DNA from 2 places in the Sphingobium sp. TKS genome. Region 1 is predicted to be linked to the other one. Evidence: riboswitches for the same ligand, from Rfam matches in the RefSeq annotation. Region 1 holds a riboswitch; the other holds the start of a gene.
The links. A riboswitch is a leader RNA that binds a small molecule or an ion and turns the genes downstream of it on or off. The one in region 1 is predicted to bind cobalamin.
Positions count from the first base shown of each region.

Region 2: linked by a shared signal. The riboswitch ahead of K426_RS06185 (TonB-dependent receptor plug domain-containing protein) and the one ahead of K426_RS22465 (DUF1636 domain-containing protein) in region 1 are both predicted to bind cobalamin.

Region 1 is NZ_CP005084.1:345,302-353,754, reverse strand. Features, by position in the region: gene K426_RS22485 (MBL fold metallo-hydrolase) at 1-341, opposite strand, end outside; gene K426_RS22480 (cation-translocating P-type ATPase) at 563-3,124, shown strand; gene K426_RS22475 (SDR family NAD(P)-dependent oxidoreductase) at 3,172-3,933, opposite strand; gene K426_RS22470 (acetyl-CoA C-acyltransferase) at 3,946-5,139, opposite strand; cobalamin riboswitch at 5,728-5,915, shown strand; gene K426_RS22465 (DUF1636 domain-containing protein) at 6,111-6,518, shown strand; gene cobT (nicotinate-nucleotide--dimethylbenzimidazole phosphoribosyltransferase) at 6,515-7,531, shown strand; gene K426_RS22455 (histidine phosphatase family protein) at 7,528-8,094, shown strand; gene K426_RS22450 (adenosylcobinamide-GDP ribazoletransferase) at 8,091-8,453, shown strand, end outside.
Region 2 is NZ_CP005083.1:1,225,697-1,234,149, forward strand. Features, by position in the region: gene nirB (nitrite reductase large subunit NirB) at 1-1,540, shown strand, start outside; gene nirD (nitrite reductase small subunit NirD) at 1,546-1,881, shown strand; gene K426_RS06165 (nitrate reductase) at 1,994-4,603, shown strand; gene cobA (uroporphyrinogen-III C-methyltransferase) at 4,590-5,372, shown strand; gene mobA (molybdenum cofactor guanylyltransferase) at 5,465-6,001, opposite strand; gene K426_RS06180 (threonine ammonia-lyase) at 6,001-6,984, opposite strand; cobalamin riboswitch at 7,066-7,279, shown strand; gene K426_RS06185 (TonB-dependent receptor plug domain-containing protein) at 7,452-8,453, shown strand, end outside.

The sequences.
Region 1 (8,453 bases):
TCCTCTTCGGTGTAGAGCGGGACGAACTGGCTCTCGCCTGCCCGGTCGCGCCGGCGGTTGCGGCGGTCGGCTTCGCTTTCCTGGATGCGCCCCGCATCGGCCAGCATATATTCCAGCAGGTCCGACGTCGCGGGCGTGCACCAGATCGGCCGGTCAAATCCCTGTGCCGAAAGTTTGGGCAGAAGCCCGCAATGGTCGATATGCGCATGCGTCAGCACGACCGCGTCGATCTTTCGCGGATCGAAGCTGAAGTCGCCATGATTCAGGGTTTCCAGGCTGCGCGACCCCTGGAACAGACCGCAGTCGACAAGGATGCTGCGATCGCCCAGCCGCAATTCCATGCAGGAGCCGGTGACCGTGCCAGCGGCGCCGTGAAATGTGAGCGTGAGCGATGATGTGTCCAACCGAACTTCTCCCACTTGCGGCATCTCCATGATCAATAGATCATATCACGGCTGGGGCAGTCCGTAGTTATCCTGATAGACGGCAATGCAGGGCTTATTGATTTTCCAGCAGTCAACGGCGCCAGTGCCAACCATATCGGGGGAGATGAGGCGTGGTGATGGTGGGTGGACAGCTTGGTCTTACCGGCCTTTCCACTTCGCAGGCGCGTGAGCGGCTGGCCGAGGATGGCCCCAATGAGCTTCCCCGGCCGAACCGGCGGACGCCCCTGCGGATCACGATGGAAGTGCTGCGCGAACCCATGTTCGCCATGTTGCTGGCGGCGGGCGCCATCTATCTGCTGCTAGGCGACAGGACGGAGGCATTGATCCTGCTGGGCTTTGCGGGCTTGTCCATCATCATCACGATCGTGCAGGAAGCGCGCACCGAACGGACGCTGGAGGCGCTTCGTGACCTGTCGGCGCCGCGCGCGCTCGTGATACGCGATGGGGAGACCTTGCGTGTCCCGGGCCGCGAGGTCGTGAACGGCGACATATTGGTGCTGGAAGCGGGCGACCGCATCGCAGCGGATGCGCTGCTGGTCGAAGCCCAGGAACTGGAGGCGGACGAATCCCTGCTGACCGGCGAGGCGGTTCCGGTACATAAACGCGCCGCGCAGGCAAGCGATCCGGAGCAGGCAGAACCGGGCGGTGACGACACGCCTCATCTTTTTTCGGGCGCCATCGTCACGCGTGGCGGCGGCATCGCGCGGGTGACCGCCACCGGCATGCGCAGCCGCATCGGCCAGATCGGACGGTTTCTGGAAACATTGGAAACCGAGGCTCCGCATCTGCAGAGGGAAACTGCCCGGATGGTCAGCCTGTGCGCCATTGGCGGCGTGACCATCGCACTGTTGGTGGTTCTGCTCTATGGCTCGCTGCGCGGCGATTGGATGGCCGCATTGCTGGCTGGCATCGCGACCGCCATGTCGCTGTTGCCCGAAGAGTTCCCGGTGGTCCTCACCATCTTCCTTGCCATGGGCGCCTGGCGCATCGCGCAGGTCGGCGTGCTCACCCGACGGGCTTCGGCCATGGAAGCATTGGGCGCCGCCACAGTCCTGTGCACTGACAAGACGGGAACGTTGACCCAGAACCGTATGACGGTGACGGAGCTTTGGCTCCCGTCCGGCAGCGTGGCGTCAATGGGCGACGGGTCTCCGCGGCCCGAATTTCATGAGTTGATCGGCGCGGCGGCCCTGGCGAGCGCGCCGGTCCCGGTCGATCCGATGGAGGTGGCCTTCCACGCCACCGCAAGGGATGCCAGGGTTCCCGCTCGCGAGGATTGGGAACTGGTTCACACCAATGGTCTTCGGCCGGACCTGCTGGCGATGTCCAATGTGTGGCGGCCGGTAGAAGCCGGTGAGCCTTTGTTCGCCGCCGCCAAGGGCGCGCCGGAAGCGATCGCGCGCCTTTGCCGGCTGGATGGCGAGGCCCATCTGGCGCTGGAGCGGGCGGTCCACGCCATGGCGGCCCGTGGCATGCGTGTCCTGGGCGTGGCCTATGCGAACACGGTCGGGGATGATCTTGGCAAGGGGCATGAAGCGCATGACTTCAGCCTTCTGGGACTGGTCGGCCTGTCCGACCCGCTGCGGGCGGGAGTTCCCGAAGCGATAACCCAAAGTCATTCGGCCGGAATCCGGGTTGTGATGATCACCGGCGACTATCCCGTCACCGCGCAGGCGATTGCGGCACAAGCGGGGATTGGCTCAGGCGCGCTCATGACAGGCGATGAAGTCAAGGCGCTGTCGGACGGGGAGCTGCGCGCGCGGGTTAAGGACGTGGCCATTTTCGCGCGCACGATGCCGGAACAGAAACTGCGGATCGTCTCGGCGCTCAAGGCGGCGGGCGAAGTGGTCGCGATGACCGGAGATGGCGTCAACGACGCGCCTGCGCTCAAGGCGGCCCATATCGGCATCGCCATGGGCAGGCGCGGCACCGATGTGGCGCGGGAGGCGGCGGCCATTGTCCTGGTGGAGGATGATTTCGGCGCGATCATCGTCGCCATTCGCCTGGGCCGCCGCATCTACGACAATATCCGCAAGGCCATCGGCTTCATCTTCGCCGTCCATGTGCCGATCGCGGGTCTGGCTGTTGCGCCGCTGCTGCTGAACCTGCCGCTGGTACTTGGGCCGATCCAGATCGCCTTGCTCGAAATGATCATCGATCCCGTCTGCGCGCTCGTCTTCGAAGCCGAACGGGAAGAAAGCCGCATCATGCAGAGACCGCCCCGTGATCCGGCTGAACGCCTCTTTTCCGCGGCGCTGGTCCTGCCGAGCATCCTCTATGGCGGGATCGCTTTCGCGCTGCTTCTTGGGCTTCACATCGCCACGACATATTGGGGCTTCGCTCCCGATCGCGTGAGGGCGCTCCTTTTTTTCGCCCTGGTCGCTTCCATCATGGCGCTGGTGTTGGTGAACAGATCCTTCAGCACATCCCTGACGCGCGCCGTTTGGCGCAACAACCCTTCACTGCGCTATGTCGCGGCCGTGGTGTCGATAGCTTGCGCATTGATCCTGACCGTGGAGCCGCTGCGTCGCATACTCCATTTCGCTCCACTGGAACCGGCGGACCTGTCGTTCCTTGTTCTGGTTCCCGCTCTGGTTCTCCTTCTGTGTGAACGTGTGAAGGACCGGAAAAGGTTTCTGGTGGCTGCGTCGACAACTGCCAGGCGGAAAGAAGCGTGAATGAAATGCGTCAACCTTGCGCGAGAGCATAAAAGACGGCTCGTGGCCTATTTGGGCGCCATGCGGATGGCGCCGTCGAGGCGGATGGTTTCGCCGTTCAGCATGGGGTTGGCGATGATCGATTCGACCAGCATCGCATATTCCTCCGGCTTGCCCAGGCGGCTGGGATGCGGAACCTGCTTGCCGAGCGAATCCTGCGCCGCCTGAGGCAGTCCCGCCAGCATCGGCGTCCAGAAAATGCCCGGTGCGATGGTGACGACGCGGATCAGCGACTGCGCGAATTCGCGGGCGAGGGGAAGCGTCAGGCCGACCACGCCGCCCTTGGATGCGGCATAGGCGGCTTGGCCGATCTGCCCGTCGAAAGCCGCGACCGACGCGGTGTTGACGATGACGCCGCGTTCCTCACCGATCGCTTCGGCCCGTTGCAGCCGGGCGGCAAAGCGCGAGGCGATCAGGAATGTGCCGGTAAGGTTGATTTCCACCGCCTTGCGGAAACTGTCGATCGGATGGGGGACGAATTCGCGCCCGACCGCCTTGATGGCAGGGGCCACGCCCGCGCAATTGACGGCTATGCGGGCAGTGCCATGGGCGGCCTCCGCCGCGTCGAGGCCGGCATTGACGCTGTCCTCGTCGGTGACGTTGACGCGCTGGAACAGGCCGCCAATGTCGGCCGCGATTTTCACGCCTTCCTCTTCGTTGAGGTCGAACAGGGTGACGCGGGCGCCCCTGGCGGCGAGGGCGCGAGCGGTGGCGGCGCCCAGGCCGGATGCGCCGCCGGTGACGATGGCGGCCAGTCCTTCGATATTCATATCCGTTCCCCCTTACAGGACTTCCAGGGCGACCGCCGTGGCTTCGCCGCCGCCGATGCAGAGCGCGGCGACGCCTTTCTTCAGGCCGCGAGCCTTGAGAGCCGCGATCAGCGTGGCGATGATACGCGCGCCGCTCGCGCCGATGGGATGGCCCAGCGCGGTGGCGCCGCCATTGACGTTGATCTTGTCATGCGGAATGCCCAGGTCGCGCATCGCGATCATGGCGACGGCGGCGAAGGCTTCATTGACTTCGTAGAGATCGACATCCCCGGCTGACCAGCCCGCCTTTTCCATCGCCTTGCGGATCGCGAAGACCGGGGCGGTGGTGAACAGCGCCGGAGCGTGGGCGTGGGCGGCGGTGGCGACGATGCGGGCTTCCCGCGTCAGGCCCAGCTTCTCCGCCACATCGGCACGGGTCAGCACCAGCGCCGCCGCGCCGTCCGAAATCGAGGCGGAGGATGCGGCCGTGATCGCGCCATCCTTGGCGAAGGCAGGTTTCAGGGACGGGATTTTCTCCGGCCTCGCATTGCCCGGCTGTTCGTCCTTATCGATCTGGACTTCGCCGTTGCGGGTCTTGACCGTGACGGGCGCCACTTCCCCCGCGAAGGCGCCGCTGCTGATCGCGGCATTGGCGCGGGCGAGACTCTCGATCGCATAGGCGTCCATCTCTGCGCGGGTGAACTGATAATCGCGGGCCGTATCCTCGGCAAAGGAACCCATCGGCTTACCGCGATCATAGGCGTCCTCCAACCCGTCCATCATCATCGTGTCGATGACCCGGTCATGGCCGATGCGCGCGCCGGACCGGTGCTTGGGCAAGGCATAGGGCGCGTTGGTCATGCTTTCCATGCCGCCCGCGACGACGACGTCGACGGAGCCTGCGGAGAGCGCTTCGGCCGCCATGATCGCCGCCTGCATGCCGGACCCGCACATCTTGTTGACGGTGGTGGCCTCGACCGATTGCGGAAGGCCCGCGCCCAATGCCGCCTGGCGTGCAGGAGCCTGGCCCAGAGCGGCGGGGAGGACGCAACCCATATAGATGCGGTCGATGGCTTCGGGCGCGACCCCGGAGCGTTCGACGGCCGCCTTCACCGCGACGGCGCCCAGTTCGGTAGCGGACACGCCGGAGAGCGCGCCCTGAAAACCGCCCATCGGGGTTCGGGCATAGCCCGCGATGATGATGTCCCGGTCGTGTATATCGGTCATATCTTTCTCCTCAACGGGTGCCCGGGCCACCGACCGCCTTGGGCGGGGTCATGCCCATGAGGCCGAGTCCGGCCATGCCCCGAATCGCAATCTGGATTTCCGTCGGCATCGTGCAGCCTCTTCCCCTATCGCGGAGGCACGTGCAACGGTCAGCGCTCTTGATCCCGGGCAGCGGAACCGCGGCGGTTGGGCATGGCGAGACAGAGGCGGATGAGAGTGGTGACATAGGACGTTGGCCAACATGGCCATAATATCCGCCAGAGGCGCCGCCGTTCCATCGGGAGCGCCAAGCGGCGCGAGAGACACCCAGCGCGGGCGGCTCAGCGGTCGTTGGTGTCGGAAGGGATGTGCGCGATCAACCTGTTGACCCGCATATCGTTTTCCGCCGTGCAGGCGAACAGCCGACAGATCCAGTCCATCCAGCGCGTCAGAATAGCCATGACCCTCTCCCTTATTTTGTCGGATGATAGCAGTTTGGGGAGGTGAAGAGAAGTCTAACCATGGTAGCGCCGCCGCATATTTCCGTGCCGCGGCGTCAGGAAAGACCATGCCTTTCTACCCCCCTTGCGATGGGACGACGGGGTCTTTATCAGCATCGGCGCGACAGGTTCCCCGAAAGGGGATGAAAAGGGAAGTCGGGTGGAAGGCTCGCGCTGCCCCTGCAACTGTAAGCGGCGAGCGATCCGGCCATCACGCCATTGGGACAAGGTTCCGAGAAGGCGGCCGGGAAGCATCGACCCGTGAGCCAGGAGACCTGCCTGACGCAGTCGTTCTTCGACCGGACAGGGTGCGCCGGCCGAACGGGGTTTTCCCTCGCGAAGCGACAGCCATCGCCTTGCCGGCGTGATCGAGCAGGGGGGAGTTTTGTCGCCTGTCCGGTGTCGGCCTGTCCTCCTCTGCCTGGTTTCCTGGCCGGGCATTTGCCGTCGGGCTGGAGGAAGCGGAATGACTGATATGTGGAGCTGTCGCTGATGTTGCGGGCCGTCGGGCGCGGGGCGTCGGTGGTGGTCTGTTCGACCTGCCGTCTGTCGGCGGAGAGCAGGGAGGATGAGTATGGTCGGCGTGGCGGCGCATTGCTGACCGAGGCGCTCCAAAAAATGCAGGAGAGCGACCCCGCCTATGCGGCGGTCGCGGTGCAGGACATGCCCTGCCTCTTCGCCTGCCAGCGCCATTGCACGGTGCATATCCGGGGAACCGGCAAGATCGGCTATGTGCTGGGCGACTTCACGCCGGACGAGGAGGCCGCCCGCGCCATATTGGATTATGCGGTGCGCCATGCCGCAAGCGAGGAGGGCGTGGTGCGCTATGCCGACTGGCCGCAGGGGGTGAAGGGGCATTTCATCGTCCGTACGCCGCCCGAAGGCTTCGTCTGCTCATGATCCGTTTCGATGATCGTGCGGCCTTTGCCGCCGCGCTGGCGGATTTGCCCGTGCGGGACGAAAGCGCCGTCGCAGCGGCGGCGGCGCGGCAGGCGGTGCTGACGAAGCCCGCCGGATCGCTGGGGCGGCTGGAAGAGATCGCCCTGTTCATGGCGGGCTGGCAGGGCCGGGAGCGGCCCCGGGCCGAGCGCATCCGCGCCGCGATCTTCGCGGGCAATCATGGCGTGGCGGCGCGGGGGGTCAGCGCCTTCCCGGCAGAGGTCACGGCCCAGATGGTCGCGAATTTCCGCCATGGCGGCGCGGCGATCAATGCTTTGGCGCAAGCCTGCGGCGCGGAGCTGACCGTGGTGGCGCTCGATCTGGAACGGCCGACTGGAGACATTTGCGTCGAAGCGGCGATGAGCGAGGCGGACTGCCTTGCCGCGATCAATGCCGGGGCGGCGGCGGTCGAACCAGGCCTCGACCTGCTGCTGCTGGGCGAGATGGGCATTGCCAACAGCACGCCAGCGGCGGCGCTTTGCGCGCAGGCCTTTGGCGGCGCGGCGGCGCATTGGGTCGGGCGCGGCACGGGCGTGGACGGCGATGGACTGGCGCGCAAGGCCGAAGCGGTGGCGCAGGCGCTGGCCCTGCACGGGGCGCATTGCGCCGACGCGTTCGAAACGCTGCGGCGGCTGGGCGGGCGCGAGATCGCGGCGCTGGCCGGTGCGGTGCTGGCGGCGCGGATGCTGCGCGTGCCGGTGATGCTGGACGGCTTCATCGGCTGCGCGGCGGTCACTCCGCTGGCGAAGGACAGTCCGGTGATCGTCGGCCATTGCCTGGCGGCGCATATGTCGGCCGAGGCGGGGCATGAGCGCCTGCTGGCGGCGCTGGCGCTGGACCCGCTGCTGCGGCTGAACATGCGGCTGGGCGAGGGCAGCGGCGCTGCGGTGGCGACGCAGATCGTACGGTCGGCTCTGGCTGCCCATGCCGGCATGGCGACCTTTGCGGAAGCGGCGGTGGCGGGCGCCTTGTGAGCACTTTCCCGCTCCACCTGATGCGCCATGGCGCGCCGCAGCTCGCCGGGCGGTTGCTGGGGCATCTGGACGCGCCGCCGGAAGCGGAGGGCATCGCGCTTTGCGTCGAGCGCGCGCGAGGATTGGACTTTGCGCGGGTGGTGACGTCCGACCTTGCCCGGGCGCGGGCGCCGGGCGCGATCATAGCGGCGGAGCGGGGCGTCGGCCATGGCGTCGACAGCCGTTGGCGGGAACTGCATTTCGGACGTTGGGAGGGGGCCGACCCGGCGACTCTTCCTTCTGCCGATCTGGCCCGCTTCTGGGACGATCCGGACGGCTTTCCACCGCCGGAGGGCGAAAGCTGGACCGATCTTTGCGGCCGGATACGGGACGGGCTGGGCGACCTTGGCGAGCCGGTGCTGGTGATTTGTCATGCCGGAGCGATGCGGGCGGCGCTGGCTGTCCTGTGCGGCTTCGACGTGTGGCAGGGTTGGGCGGTCGACCTGCCCTATGGCGCGGTGCTGAGTCTGCAGGTCTGGCCCGGCGAGCAGCCGTCGGCGCAGATTACAGGGCTGATGCCATGAAGCGGCTGGTGCTGGCCCTGCAATTGATGACGCGCTTGCCCTTGCCCGCGCTGGACGTCGATGAAGCGGATTTCGCTGCCGCGATCCGTTGGTTTCCCGCCACGGGGATCGCCGTGGGCCTGATCGTCGCGGGTGCCACCGGTCTTGGCCTCCGGATCGATCCATGGGCGGGCGCCTTGTGCGGCCTGCTGGCCTGGGTCACTGTTACTGGCGCGCTGCATCTCGACGGATTGGGCGATATCGCGGATGCGGCGGGCGCCGCGCATGGCGACCGGTCGCGCCTGTCCGCCGTTCTGGCCGATCCGCATATCGGCAGTTTCGGCGTGGTCGCCATCGGCCTGCAATTGCTGGCCAAGCTG
Region 2 (8,453 bases), on a different replicon from region 1:
CGGCCTGACGGATCAGCATACCGGCTACAAGGGCTCGGTCACTTCGACCAAGCTGAAGGTCGCGGGTCTGGACGTTTTCTCCGCCGGTGACTTCTCGGGCGGTGAGGGCTGCGAGGATATCGTCCTGCGCGACGCTTCGCGCGGCGTGTACAAGCGCGTCGTCGTCAGGGACGATAAGGTCATCGGCGCCGTGCTCTATGGCGACACGGCGGACGGCGGCTGGTATTTCGACCTGCTCAAGAAACAGGAAGACGTCGCGGACATCCGCGACCTGCTGATCTTCGGTCAGGCTTTCGCCTCGGGAGGGGGCGCGCTGGACCCTAAGGCGGCCGTTGCGGCGCTCTCGGACGATGCCGAGATCTGCGGCTGCAACGGCGTCAGCAAGGGCCAGGTCGTCGCCTGCATTGCAGCGGGCAATTGCAGCCTCGACGCGGTGCGCGGCACCTGCAAGGCTTCGGCAAGCTGCGGAAGCTGCACGGGGCTGGTCGAAAATCTGCTGGCGGTGGTGCTGGGCGATGACGTCCAGTCCGGGCCGAAGACGATGTGCAAATGCACCAGCTTCACCCATGATGATGTCCGCCGCGAGATCGTGGCGCAGAATATGCGCTCCATCCCCGAGGTGATGCAGCTTCTGCACTGGTCGACCCCGGACGGCTGCTCTTCCTGCCGCCCGGCGCTGAACTATTATCTGCTCTGCGCGCTTCCCGGTGAATATCAGGACGACCAGCAGAGCCGCTTCGTCAATGAGCGCATGCACGCCAATATCCAGAAGGACGGCACCTATTCGGTCGTTCCGCGCATGTGGGGTGGTCTTACCAACCCGCGTGAATTGCGCGCCATTGCCGATGTGGTCGAGAAATATGATGCGCCGATGGTGAAGGTCACCGGCGGCCAGCGTCTCGATATCTTCGGCATCAAGAAGGAAGATCTGCCCGCCGTCTGGGCCGACCTCAATGCCGCGGGCATGGTGTCGGGTCACGCCTATGGCAAGTCGCTGCGCACGGTGAAGACCTGCGTGGGGTCCGAATGGTGCCGCTTCGGCACGCAGGACTCCACCGGCCTTGGCGTCAAGATCGAGCGGATGACCTGGGGATCGTGGATGCCGCACAAGTTCAAGATCGCGGTGTCGGGCTGCCCCCGCAACTGCGCGGAGGCGACGATCAAGGACTTTGGCGTGGTCTGCGTGGACTCGGGTTACGAGCTGCATGTCGGCGGCAATGGCGGCATCCATGTCCGCGCTACCGACCTCTTGTGCAAGGTCGCGACCGAGCAGGAGGCGATGGACTATTGCGCTGCCTTCACCCAGCTCTATCGCGAGGAGGCGCGCTATCTGGAGCGCACTGCGCCGTGGATCGAGCGTGTCGGCGTCGACTATATCAAGCAGCGGATCGTGGAAGACGATGCGGGCCGCGAGGCGCTCCGCAGCCGCTTCCTCTATTCGCAGAGCTTCAGCCAGGATGACCCCTGGGCGCAGCGCGCAGCGGGTGCGGATAGCGAACTGCACCAGCCTCTCGCCCCTATCGCCATCGCTGCGGAGTGAACGACATGACCGATTGGATCGACATCGGAACGCTGGCCGACATTCCCCAGCGCGGCGCTCGCACGGTTCAGATCGCCGGGGAGAAGGAAATCGCCATATTCCGCACCGGCGACGACCATGTCTTCGCGCTGGTCAACGAATGCCCGCACAAGCAAGGCCCGCTGAGCCAGGGCATTGTGCACGGCCACAGCGTCGCCTGCCCGCTCCATAATTGGAACATCGCCCTGAAGACGGGCGAGGCGCAGGGCAATGACGAGGGCTGCACGCCGACCATCGAGGTCAAACAGGAAGGCGGTCGCATCCTGATCGCCCGCCCGGCCAAGCTCAAGGCGGCAGCATGAGCTTCCGGTCCCTGCTCTTGCCGGCAGGGGCCAGGGTGGAGGGGACGTGCTGTCCATCCCTTGCGGCACGCACCTCCACCCAATTCTCTCTCAAGGAAGATGAGGTAAGGGCATGAATCAGGCCATCCGCACCACCTGCGCCTATTGCGGCGTCGGCTGCGGCATCTCGGCCACGCCGACCGGCCCGCGGTCGGTCACGATCAAGGGCGATGAGGCGCACCCGGCCAATGGCGGGCGCCTCTGCTCCAAGGGCACGCATCTGGGCGAGACGGTGGGCCTGACCGGCCGCCTGCTCCACCCGATGATCGGCAACAAGCGAGCGAGCTGGGACAAGGCATTGGACCTTGTCGCCAAGCGTTTTCGCGAAACCGTCGAGCGCTACGGTCCCGACAGCGTGGCTTTCTACGTCTCCGGCCAGTTGATGACCGAAGACTATTATGTCGCCAACAAGCTGATGAAGGGCTTTATCGGCTCGTCCAATATCGACACCAATTCGCGCCTCTGTATGTCCAGCGCGGTCGCCGGTCACAACCGTGCCTTTGGCGAGGATGTGGTGCCCGCCAGCTATGACGATCTGGAGGAAGCCGACCTGATCGTGCTGGTCGGCTCCAACACCGCCTGGTGCCACCCCATCGTTTATCAGCGCATCCAGGCGGCCCGTGCCGCGCGTGGCACCAAGCTGGTCGTCATCGACCCGCGCCGTACCGAAACCTGCGAAGGCGCCGACCTGCACCTCCCGGTGAAACCCGGCACCGACGTCGCGTTGATGAACGGCCTGCTGGCATGGTGCGACGCCGAGGGGATCACCGATCCCGGCTATGTGGCCGATCATGTCAACGCCCCCGAAGGCTTCTGGGAGCATATCCGCACCGGCCACGATCTCTGGAGCACGGCCAAGACCTGCGACATCGCGCCCGCGCTGCTGGAGCAATTCTACAAGCTGTTCGCCGCGACTCCGCGCACGGTCACGATGTTCAGCCAGGGCATCAACCAGTCGATCCGCGGCACCGATCAGGTCAATGCGATCATCAATGTCCACCTCGCCACCGGCCGCATCGGCAAGCCGGGCGCGGTGCCCTTCTCGATCACCGGCCAGCCCAACGCCATGGGCGGGCGCGAGGTGGGTGGCTTGGCCTCGACGCTGGCCTCGCACATGGACTTCGCGCCGGAAAATGTGGAACGGGTGGGCCGCTTCTGGGCCGCGCCGGCCATGGCGACCAAGCCGGGCCTGAAAGCCGTCGACCTGTTCCGCGCCATCAACGAAGGCCGGGTCAAGGCGCTGTGGGTGATGGCCACCAACCCCGCCGTGTCGCTGCCCGATGCTGGCCGCGTGCGCGAGGCGCTGGAGGGCTGCCCCTTCGTCGTGGTGTCGGACATCATGGCCGACACCGATACCGGCGTTCATGCCGATGTTCGCTTGCCCGCCGCCGGCTGGGGCGAGAAGGACGGTACCGTCACCAATTCGGACCGCACCATCAGCCGCCAGCGGCCCTTCCTCGCGCTGCCCGGCGAGGCCAAGCCCGACTGGTGGATCGTCAAGGAAGTCGGCCGCCGCATGGGCTGGCGCAATGCCTTCGCCTATGACCGGCCTGCCGATATCTGGCGCGAACATGCCCGCCTGACTGCCTATCAGAATGACGGCCAACGGGTGCTGAACCTGCGTGCCCAGGCGACCATCGGCAATGATGCCTATGACGCCATGGAGCCGTTCCGCTGGGGCGATACGCCCTTCACCGATGGTCGCTTCCCGACGCCCGACGGCAAGGCGCGGCTGGTGTTGACGAAGCAGATGGAGATTCAGGAGCCGCTGAAGCAGTGGCCGATGACGCTCAACACCGGCCGTTATCGCGACCAGTGGCACACGATGAGCCGCACCGGGCTTTCACCGAAACTGGCTCGCCATCGCGAGGAACCGCTGGTGGAAATCCATCCCCAGGACGCCGAAGCGCTGGGCATTGTCGACCACGACCTCGCCCGCGTCCAGACGGCGCAGGGCAACAGCATCTTCCGCGTGAGCCTGAGCGAAGGCCAGCGCTTGGGGGAAATCTTCACCCCCATTCACTGGACCGATCAGATGTCGAGCGGCGGCCGCACGGGCCTGCTGCCCCGTCCGCTGGTCGATCCGCATTCGGGCCAGCCCGGCTTCAAATCCACCCCGGCCAGCGTCGAGAAGGTCGCGACCGAGTGGAAGGGCTTCCTGATCCTGCATGGCGATCAACCCGTCAAATTACCTTGTCTCTGGTCCACCCGCATCACCGTGCCGGGCGGCGCGCTGTACGAGATCGCCGGCAATGGCGACCCCGTGCGGCTTGAGGCCTGCCTGCCCAAGGGCGACCGCGTCGAAGCCATCGACCAGACGCGTGGCACGCGCCGCATCGCCATCATCAGCGAAGGCCGCCTTGCGGGCGTGCTGTTTGTCACCCGCACCGGCCTGCTACCCTCGCGCGACTGGCTCATCAGCCAGCTTGAAGTCGAGGGGGTGGGGGCTTCCGTCCTTGCTGCGCGTGGGCCGGGCAATCAGCCGGACAAGGGGCCGACCGTCTGCGTCTGTTTCGACATCGGCCTTTATCAGATCATGGCGGCGATCCGTGAACAGCAACTGGTCGATGTGCCCGCCATCGGCAAGGCGATCGGCGCCGGGACCAATTGCGGGTCTTGCCGTCCCGCGCTCGCCAATATCCTTGCTCAAACCACGCAGGAGACGCTCCATGCAGCCGAATGAACTGATCGCCCCCGGTGAGGTCTGGCTGGTCGGCGCAGGCCCCGGCGACCCGGACTTGCTGACCCGCAAGGCCGAAAAGCTGATCGCGGCGGCGGAGATCGTCTTTTACGATGCGCTGGTGGGGCCGGGCGTGCTGGACCTGATCCCCGAGGGCGTGGAGCGCGTGAGTGTCGGCAAGCGCTCCGGCCGCCATTCGAAAGCGCAGGAGAGCATCAACGACCTGCTCCTCGCGGCGGCGAAGGCGGGCAAGCGCGTCGTGCGCCTCAAGGGCGGCGACCCGTCGGTCTTCGGCCGCTCGGCGGAGGAGATGGAGCATCTGGCGGCGGATGGCATTTCTTTCCGCATCTGCCCCGGCATCACCACGGCCAGCGCGGCGGCGGCGAGCGGTCATGCCTCGCTCACCCTGCGCGGCGTGGCGCGGGGACTGACGCTGGTGACGGCGCATCTCAAGGCGGGTGAGCCATTGAAGCTGGACTGGGAAATGCTGGCGCGGCCGGGCGGCACGCTCGGCATCTATATGGGCCGCGCCGCTGCGGGCGAGATCAGCCGCTCGCTGATCGCCGCCGGGCGTGATCCCGAAACGCCGGTGATGGTGGCGGTCAACGTCTCGCTGCCCAGTGAACGGCTGATCCGGGGCCAGCTGTCGGCGCTGGCCTTCCTGGTGGCGACGATCAGCGATGAAGATCCGACTTTGCTGATGATCGGTGAGGCGGTGGCGGGCACTTACTCTTCGGCGGACATGTCGGTGAGTGCTACGCTGACGGTTTGAACTGAAGCGATGTGCTCCTGCGGAGGCAGGAGCCCAGTTCGAACGCCTGATCTGGGTTCCTGCCTTCGCAGGAACACGCTGCTTTGTCGATTCTATTGATTACTCTTTTCCAACTTCTCCAAATCTTCGGGCCGATTGATATTGGGCAATATAAACTCCGGCCGCTCGACGATCCGCGCGCCGATCCGTTCCAGCCAGCCATAGATTGATCGGTTGTTGTCCTCGGCCAGATGCGTGTCCAGTTCGGTCGCCAATGAAACAGGCCAGAACCCCGCCAACTGCTGGCCTTTGAGGATCGCCGCACCTTCCCCGATCAACGCTTCCGCCAGCCCGTCCGGATAGGCGGGAACATCGCACCCCGTCGTCAGCACCGCGTCATAGCCCTCCGCCAGCGCGTGATGCAGCGCTGCATTCAGTCCGCCCAAAGGCCCCATATCCGCCGCCGGTCGATCCGGCAGCCCGGTCATTCCGTCCACCTGTCGTCCGCAAATCACGACCGCCTCGACATGGCGCCCTAGCGCCGCCGCCGCATGGTCCAGCAGGGTCCGCCCATCCAGCATCGCCAGCGCCTTGTCGCTCCCGAACCGGCTGGATCGCCCCCCGGCCAGAACCGCTCCCAGCAACCGCATCATGCCTCTCCCGAGATGATCCGGGCATAGGCGTCCGGGTCGACATTGCTCCCCGAAATCACCACCACGCTGGCGTCCTCCGCCGCCGGAGCCAGCCCCGCCAGCATCGCCGCCAGAGCGACCGCGCCGCCCGGTTCGACCACCAGCTTCAATGCTGAAAAGGCCAAGCGCATCGCTTCCCGCACCTGATCGTCGTTCACCACCAGGCCACCGGACAGCAACGCCCGATTGATCGGAAAGGTCAAAGCCCCCGGGGTGGGTGACAGCAAGGCATCGCAGATCGACCGTGCATCGGGCGAGACGCTTTCCCGCACGCCGCTGGCGAGCGCCCGCGCCGTATCGTCGAACCCTTCCGGCTCGACCGCATAGATCGCCACGCCGGGCTGCCGCGCTTTCACCACCGTCGCGATCCCCGACACCATGCCGCCGCCGCCGCAATTGACGAGGATCTGCCCGATCTTCGCGCCCCATTCGGCCGCCTGCTCCATTATCTCCAGCCCGATCGTCCCTTGCCCCGCCATGATGAAGGGATCGTCGAAGGACGGCACCAACACCGCGCCGCGCTCGGTCGCCAGCGTCGTCGCGATCTCCTCCCGGTTTTCGGTGAAACGGTCATAGGCGACGATTTCCGCGCCCAGCGCCCGCGTATTGGCCGTCTTGATGGCGGGCGCGTCGGCTGGCATCACGATCGTCGCCGCGATCCCCAGCAGCCGCGCGGCAAAGGCCACCCCCTGCGCATGATTGCCCGACGACCAGGCGACGACCCCCGCCTTGCGCTCCGCCGCGCTCAATCGCGCCAGCCGGTTATAGGCGCCACGGAATTTGAACGAACCGCTGTGCTGCGCGCCCTCGAACTTCACCAGCACCCGCCGTCCGCAGCGCTCGTTCAGCACCGCATTCTCCAGCAGCGGCGTGCGGATCGCCGCCGGCGCGATGATCCGCGCGGCGTCCTCGACATCGGCGGCGCTAATGGCGAACGGCATGCAATCTCCCTCCGTGGCCGCCTCTTGGCATGGCCAATGCTTTCCCTTATGGCGCGGGGCGCGGGCGGGGCAAACCCCGTACGCAAAGAAGATCGCGCCGGTGCCCGAAAGGGCTGAAAACGGGAATGTGGTGCGGACGGGAAACCGTCCTATTCCGCGGCTGTCCCTGCAACTGTAAGCGGTGAGCGCGATGCATTTCGGTCGAACGACCGGCCACTGGGCGACAAGTCCGGGAAGGCGTGCATCGCTGCATTGACCCGCGAGCCAGGAGACCTGCCGGCGCATGGTCGCTCTTGCCCTGGCCCAGGGGTTGGCCATGGCACGGTGTTTTCCGTCTGAGCGACGAAGCGGCGCAGGGCCGCATCGGTGCGGGGGGAGGGCATTGGCGTCGACTTCCCCCAGTTCCGACCGCGCGAGCGGATGCCCTGAGCCATGAAGTCGCAGCGGCGCTCAGGGAAACAGATATAATGTTGAAAGCCACCATCTCTCTTGCGGCTCTGCTCGCCGCCACGCCCGCGCTCGCGGAGGATGAGATCATCGTCACCGCGCTGGGCATCGAGCAGCCCCGCGACGAAGTCGGCCAGGCCGTCACCGTCATCGACGCCGAAACCATCCAAACGCGCCAGAGCGTGAGCGTCGCAGACCTGCTCGCCACCACGCCCGGCGTCCGCTTCAACCGGGCCGATGCGGTCGGCGGCGTCACCGGCATTTCGCTGCGCGGCGCGGAAACGACCCAGACGCTGGTGCTGATCGACGGGGTGAAGGTCAACGATCCCAGCAGCATTGGCGATGCCTATGATTTCGGCAATCTGCTGGTCGGCAACATCCGCCGGATCGAGGTGCTGCGCGGTTCCAACTCGGTGGTCTATGGCAGCCAGGCGATCGGCGGCGTCGTCAACATCATGACCGGCACGCCCGCCGAAGGATTCGCGGCCAACGCGTCGGTCGATTATGGCTATAGCGATACACTGAATGCCAAGGCGGATGTTTCGGGCACCAGCGGCATCGCATCGGGCGGCCTTGGCGTCGCCTATTTCCGCACGGACGGCATCTCCGCCGAGGCTGGCGACGCGGAAAAGGACGGTTATGAGAATATCGCCGCCAACGCCAAGTTGAAGCTCGACTTCAGCGATGCCTTGAGCCTCGACCTGCGCGGCTATTATATCCATGCCGATCTCGACACGGATCTCTTTTCTTTCCCCCCGATAGACCGGACCGCCACCAGCACGCTTGATCAATATGTCGGCTATGCTGGCCTGAACCTCAGGCTGTTCGATGGCAAGCTGACCAATCGCGCGGCGGTGACATGGTCCCGCAACGATCGCGACTACACCTCCATTTTCGGCCCTTATGGCTATTCGGGCACGAATCTGCGTTTCGAATATGAAGGCGTTTATCAGCCGGTCGAACAGGTGACGCTGGTGTTCGGCTATGAGCATGAGCGGCCGGACTATGATTTCGCCGGCTTC